2 regions of the Sinorhizobium sp. KGO-5 genome follow, and region 1 is predicted to be linked to the other one. Evidence: riboswitches for the same ligand, from Rfam matches in the RefSeq annotation. Region 1 holds a riboswitch; the other holds the start of a gene.
What was found. A riboswitch is a leader RNA that binds a small molecule or an ion and turns the genes downstream of it on or off. The one in region 1 is predicted to bind thiamine pyrophosphate.

Region 1 (3,401 bases):
GCTGCTTGTCCATGTTCTCCTTGATCTTGTGCATGGGCACATGGCCCGGCCCTTCGATCATCACCTGGCAATCCTTGGCCCAGGCGATCTTCGTCAGTTCGCCGAGCGTTTCGAGCTCCGCGAACTGGGCCCGGTCGTTTGCGTCGGCGATAGAGCCGGGACGCAGGCCGTCGCCGAGCGAGAAGGAAACGTCATAGGCGCGGCAGATGTCGCAGATCTCCTCGAAATGCTCGTAGAGGAAGCTCTCGCGGTGGTGATGCAGGCACCACTTCGCCATGATCGAGCCGCCGCGCGAAACGATGCCCGTGACGCGATCCACGGTGAGCGGGATATAATGAAGCCTGACCCCGGCATGGATGGTGAAATAGTCGACGCCCTGTTCCGCCTGCTCGATCAGCGTGTCGCGGAAGACCTCCCAGGAAAGATCCTCGGCGATGCCGTTTACCTTTTCCAGCGCCTGGTAGAGCGGCACGGTGCCGATCGGTACCGGCGAATTGCGGATGATCCATTCGCGGATGTTGTGAATGTTGCGGCCGGTGGAAAGGTCCATGACCGTGTCGGCGCCCCAGCGCGTCGCCCAGACCATCTTCTCGACCTCCTCGGCCATCGATGAGGTGACGGCGGAATTGCCGATATTCGCGTTGATCTTCACCAGGAAGTTGCGGCCGATGATCATCGGCTCGGCTTCCGGGTGGTTGATATTGGCCGGAATGATGGCGCGGCCGCTCGCCACTTCCTGGCGCACGAATTCCGGCGTTACGAAATCGGGGACAGAGGCACCGAAGCTTTCGCCGTCTCGGGCAAGCGCCTCCTTCGCGGCCTTCCGGCCGAGATTTTCGCGGATGGCGATGAACTCCATCTCCGGCGTGACGATGCCGGCGCGGGCATAGGCGAGCTGGGTTACCGCTTTTCCCGGCTTCGCCTTGAGCGGCTGGTGACGAATCGGGAATTCCGGCGTCAGCCTTTCGCCGGTCGCAAAGCCGTTGTCTTCGGCCTTCACCGCACGGCCGTCGTAGCTTTCGACATCGCCGCGCTTCAGAACCCAGTCGCTGCGAAGGCGCGGCAGGCCCGCGTCGATGCGGATATCGGCGTTTTCGACCGTGTAGGGGCCGGAGGAATCGTAAACAGTCACCGGCGGCTCGCCGGAGGTCGGATGCAGCGCGATCTCGCGCATCGGCACGCGGATCTTCGGGTGGATCTCGCCCGGCTTGTAAACCTTGCGGGATGCCGGGAGCGGTCCTTGCGTGACCGAGGGCGCAGCGGCGAGAGGCTTGATTAGATTCATCTTGAGGCTCCAATGTTTTCGCGTTGGAGACCCAGTTCTGAAGCCGGAAGGATGAAAAGACGTATCGCCGATGAATTGCCGGTAAACGGAATCCTGGCTGCTGCACGTCTGCACCGTCCCTACGCCAGTATGAACTGGATCAGGTTCAACGGGTCACTGCGCGCGCTAGCAGTATCTCAGCCCCTTGCCGGGACCCCCCTGGTGAATGGCGCAATTAGGGACGGTTATCGCCGCGGCGTCAAGATGGTTTTTGCACCGGCAAAATCCCGTGCGCAGGGCTCGCGCCATGCTTGCAAATGCAAAGTTCTAAATCTACTTACCGTCCGAGTCTGAAGCGCCATGATGCGCATAGCGAAAAGGGGTGAAGGTCTTGGGGCAGGCGGAGACGGGGACCAGGAAAAGGGGACGCAAGGCGCTTTGGGCGGCTGTTGCGGTCATCGCAATCGCAGCCGCAGGCGCGACCGGTTACAAGATTGCTGTCGAAAAGAGCGTGAGCAGGCTGATCGCCGAGCGGGGCGGCAGAGTGGGCACGGTCGAAGCGGACTTTTTCGGGCGCGTTCATCTGCGCGACGTGACGCTGCCGCTGAAGGAAGGGTCCGAACTCCGCGTCGCCGCAATCGACGGGCGGCCCAGGATCCTTTTCCTGGACGGCATGCTCGAAGTCAGCGGCGTGGAGCTCGATGTGCGCCCAGGCAAGATCGCCGTGCCGAAGGTGATCGTCGAGCAGGCGGAGTTCGGTCGCGACACGCTGGCGCAAATGTTCGGCGCGGGAAGCGATCTTTCGCTGCCGAAACAGCTGGCGCTTTTTACGGCGAAGAGCGTCACCGCCCCTGAGGTGATCATCACCCAGACGGTTGCCGGTAGCGAGCAGAAGCTGGTCTACAAGAACGTAGTCTCGGAAGGTATCGTCGATGGCCGCATTGCGCGCTATTCGGCGAGTGGTGCGAGCTTCGAAGCCGGCATAGGCGCCTCCGATGGAGAGGGCGGCGAGAAGAAGCGGCTGACGGGCTCCCTCGGAGCCATGACGGGGCAGGACGTCGATGCCGCCTATCTGGCCCGCATCTATACTGAAAAAGCCGGGCCGGGCGACGAGCAGGCAAGGCCTGTTTATGGGCCATTCTCGATCAAGGATATAGCCTTTTCGGATGGCGAGGCGAGCTTCGGCTATGACGAGGTTCGCAGCAGCGGCGTAAGCATGCGGATGCTGGACGAGCCGCTTCGCGAGACTCTGGAGAAGCTCAACTCGGTCTCGTCGCCCGAGGATCTGCCCGTGGCGGAGCGTCAAGACTATTTCGCCCGGATTCTGTCGGTCGCCGATTTGACGAGGAAGGCCGACATGGAAATGCTGGGTCTGAAGATCGACGCGCCGGACAAGGATGGTGAAGAGGGCGAGAGGATCAGGCTTGCGGTGGATCGCCTCGCGCTCGAGCTGGATGGCCGGAAGCTCGACGCGTCGGTGAATGGCTTCTCGATGGCGGAGGGCGCGGACTACGTCAAAGTCTCCGAAGCAAGCATTTCGGGCTTTTCCTGGGATCCCAGCGTGGAAGCGCTGAAGAAGTTCGTCGCCCTGCAGGATGGGCAGCATGAGAACTTCCCTTTCACGACGCTGCTGCCGGAGTTCGGAACGTTCCGAGTGGCGGGAATCGATGCGGATCTGCCTGACTCGGGCACCGGCGTGGAAGACTGGGACGAAGACAACGACACTCCGGATGCTGGAGAGGGCGCTCGGCCGCAGCGCATCCGCTTCACGATGAAGGGATACGAGCTTGCGCTCGCGAAACCGCGAAACGGCATTCCGACTGACGTCCGCGCCGGATACCAGGACTTCGCCCTTCAAATCCCGGAGCATACGCAGGACGAGACTCTCGCCAAGCTTCGCAAGCTGGGCTTCAACGAGTTGGTCCTCTCCTCCAACCTCGAAGCCGCCTGGGACGAAGCGAACGAGACTCTGGTCATCAAGGATATTTCCACGAGCGGAAAGGATATCGGCCGCTTTTCCCTCTCCGGCCTTCTGGGAGGCGTGAGCGGCGACTTCTTTTCGGGCGACGCGGCTAAGGCGCAGGCGGCGTTGTTCGGCCTCACCGCGCGGGAAGCAAGCCTGAAGATCGAGGACAAG
Region 2 (3,401 bases), on a different contig from region 1:
GCTCTTCCGCCTCCAGCACCTCGTCGCGCCAAGCCTCGAAATGCGCGAAGCCGCGATCGAGGCGGCGCGATTGGCCGCGGTCCAGCCAGACGGTCGCAGTCGATACCTTTTCGAGAAAGCGCCGGTCGTGCGAGATCAGTACCAGCGCCGAACGGCTGCGGACGAGCTCGTCTTCCAGCCATTCGATCGTCGGCAGATCGAGATGGTTCGTCGGCTCGTCGAGAAGCAGAATATCGGGCTCCGGCGCAAGCACACGGGCAAGGGCGGCACGACGCGCCTCGCCGCCGGAAAGGCGCGTCGGCTCTTCCTCCCCGGTCAGCCCCAGATGCTGCAGCAGGTAGGCGACCCGGTAGGGATCGTCGCCTGGCCCGAGGCCGGCTTCGGCATAGGCCTGAACCGTATCGAAGCCGTCGAAATCGGGCGCCTGGTGCAGATAGCGGATCGTCACCGATGGATGCCGGAAGATCTCGCCCGACTGGGGTTCTGCAAGCCCGGCGGTGATCTTCATCAGCGTCGATTTGCCCGAACCATTGCGGCCAACGAGGCAGATGCGATCGCCGGGCTCGACCTGCAGGCCCGCACCCGCAAGCAGCGGCGTGCCGCCGAAGGTCAGTAGAATGTCGTCAAGCTTCAGGATGGGAGGCGCCAAGGCATCAGGCTCCGGAAAGATCATAGGGGCGGGCGAGAATGACGGCCCGGCCGGATTTCAGGGTCAAGCGGACCGTGCCATCCGCGATGTTCGAAATGGTGCGCGACGAGCCGAAGGGCAAATGAAAATCCTTCAGCGGATAGCGCACGTTCTCGATCGAAAGACCGTCAAGGTCCGCAAAGCCGAGGATCGAGAAGAGGCTGCCTTTCGGCAGCTCGATCTCCTGCGAGCCGGGCAGCAGCGGATAGGCCTCCTCCTCGCCGGAGGTCATCATCGCCGAAACGCCGCTCTGGGCAAGCGCGACTGTACCGAGGAGATGCAGGAAAGCGTGATCGCTGCGCGCGCCGCCGAGTCCCCCCGCGAAGACGAGCGAGGTCGCGCCACGCTCGAGGGCTGCCTCGACGGCGATTTCCCCGTCGGTCGCGTTCTTGGCTGCTGGATGGCGTTCACGCGGGACGCCGGCAAACTCCGCCAGAAGCGCCTCATCGGTGGAATCGAAATCGCCGACCCAGAGATCGGGAACGATTCCCAGCGTCCTTGCATGGCGCATGCCGCCGTCGGCGGCGACGAAGCGGCTGCCTTCGAGCTGTCGAGCAAGCCGGTCTGTCGGCGTCAGCGCGCCGCCGAGCAGGATGGTGAAGGGTGATCGGGTCATGGCAGAAGCCCATAGCGCAAAGCAGCGGCGAAGGAAAAGGGCTCCGGCTGCTGTTTTGCGAACGCATGCTGCGCGGATCAGGTTCCGGACGCCGGATCCCCGGGAAAGAGCATGCCGTTGTAGATGCCGGGCGTCGACCCGGCGATCTCCACCGCACCCACCGCGCGAGCATAGAATTCGGCAGGGCCGACGCCGCCGATGATCGCATAGGCATAGCCGGCGGCGCGCATGGATAGCAGGCTTTCGACGAGCAGGGCCTCGCCGATGCCCTTGCCGCGCATGGTCGCGTCGACTCCGGTCGGACCGAAGAAGCCGAGCGCGGTTACGTCATGGCAGGCGAAGCCCACGATCCGATCCCGATGGTGAGCGATATGGATGCGCGTCGGCGTCGAGGAGAAGGCGGTTTCGGCCTCGCCGGCCCACCCGGCCCCGAAGCGCTCCTCGATCCAGGGAATGACGGCCCGCCGCTCGGCCGCAAGCGCCCGGCGGATGCGGATGTCGGGGTCGAGACGCGATGGGCGGCCCTCGGGCAAGGCATAGAGGCGGACGAGCATGTCTGGCATGAAATTGTCTCCGCTTTCGGCGAACAAACGGCGCCGGTAATTGTTTGACTTTTAATAGCGCGGCTGACGCGGACGGCAAACGTCCCTGCTGAAACTCAGCTTGCCTAAGCCGTCGCCGGAAGCTAAATCTCTTGCTGCTCTAACGGGGTGCCCTGGTCGGCTTTTGCGACCGTGGCTGAGAGGCTTCGAGCCAACCCGCGGAACCTGATCCGGCTCATACCGGCGGAGGGATTAGAAGCGATCGGACCGATACGCGCTTTTCCCATTGCAGCAACAACAAAGGGAGAGGTGCCAGAATGTCCAGTTCACTCCATCGAAAAATCCTTGGCCGGCTTGCGATCGCCGCAGCTTCGATCGCGGTATTTTCCGTGAGCGCGGCGGCCGCGGAAAAAACCCTGACGGTCTATACCTATGAGAGCTTCATCACCGAATGGGGGCCGGGCGCCAAGGTGGCGGAAGCGTTCGAGAAGACCTGCGACTGCAAGGTCGACTATGTAGGGGTTGCCGACGGGGTCGAACTCCTGACGCGGCTGAAGCTCGAAGGTCAGGCATCCAAGGCCGACATCGTACTCGGTCTCGACACCAATCTGGTGGCGGAGGCGAAGGCGACCGGCTTCTTCGCGCAACACGGCGCCGATACCGCTTCCGTCAAGGTCCCGGGCGGCTTCTCCGACGACACCTTCATACCGTATGACTACGGCCATTTCGCCGTCGTCTACGACACCGAGACGCTGAAGGATCCACCGAAGAGCCTCAAGGAACTGGTCGAGGGCGATCCGTCGCAGAAGATCGTCATCGAGGACCCCCGGACCTCAACCCCCGGCCTCGGCCTCCTGCTGTGGGTGAAGTCGGTCTATGGCGACCAGGCCGGCCAGGCCTGGGCGAAGCTCAAGGACCGCGTGCTGACGGTCACGCCGGGCTGGTCGGAAGCCTATGGTCTCTTCACGAAGGGCGAGGCCCCGATGGTTCTCTCCTACACCACCTCGCCCGCCTATCACATGGTGGCGGAGAACACCGAGCGCTACCAGGCGGCCTCCTTCGCCGAAGGCCACTATATCCAGATCGAAGTCGCCGCATTGACGAAGAACGCGAAGGACCCGGAACTCGCCCGAAACTTCCTGACCTTCATGATCGGTCCGGAATTCCAGTCGATCATCCCGACGACCAACTGGATGATGCCGGTGACCGCAACCAAGGAGCCACTGCCGGAAGCCTTCAGCAAGCTCGTCGACCCGCAAAAGACGCTCCTCATTCCCTCCGAGGAGGTCGCCGCCAACCGCAAGGCCTGGGTCGACGAATGGCTGGCCGCCATGAGCCGGAACTGAGGCCGGATTGTCCGGCACGAAGGAAAGCAAGATGACAATCGCCGCCGGGGCCTTCGCCTTCGGCGGCATCCTGCTTTTCGTCGGCCTCGCCGGCGCGGCACTGCTTGCCCAGTCGGCCGGCAGCGCCGGCGCCGGTCCGCTTTTCGATGCCTATATCTGGCGCATCACACGCTTCACGCTGCTGCAGGCCAGCCTCTCGACGCTTCTTG

Region 2: another riboswitch for thiamine pyrophosphate. It lies ahead of thiB (thiamine ABC transporter substrate binding subunit); the one in region 1 lies ahead of thiC (phosphomethylpyrimidine synthase ThiC).

Annotation. Positions count from the first base shown of each region.
Region 1 covers NZ_BDIZ01000003.1:774,930-778,330, reverse strand. The annotation lists gene thiC (phosphomethylpyrimidine synthase ThiC) at 1-1,285, opposite strand, end outside; TPP riboswitch at 1,384-1,495, opposite strand; gene BHD07_RS17660 (hypothetical protein) at 1,656-3,401, shown strand, end outside.
Region 2 covers NZ_BDIZ01000008.1:126,966-130,366, reverse strand. The annotation lists gene BHD07_RS25845 (ABC-F family ATP-binding cassette domain-containing protein) at 1-649, opposite strand, end outside; gene BHD07_RS25840 (thiamine diphosphokinase) at 654-1,304, opposite strand; gene BHD07_RS25835 (GNAT family N-acetyltransferase) at 1,382-1,867, opposite strand; TPP riboswitch at 2,001-2,115, shown strand; gene thiB (thiamine ABC transporter substrate binding subunit) at 2,164-3,192, shown strand; gene thiP (thiamine/thiamine pyrophosphate ABC transporter permease ThiP) at 3,200-3,401, shown strand, end outside.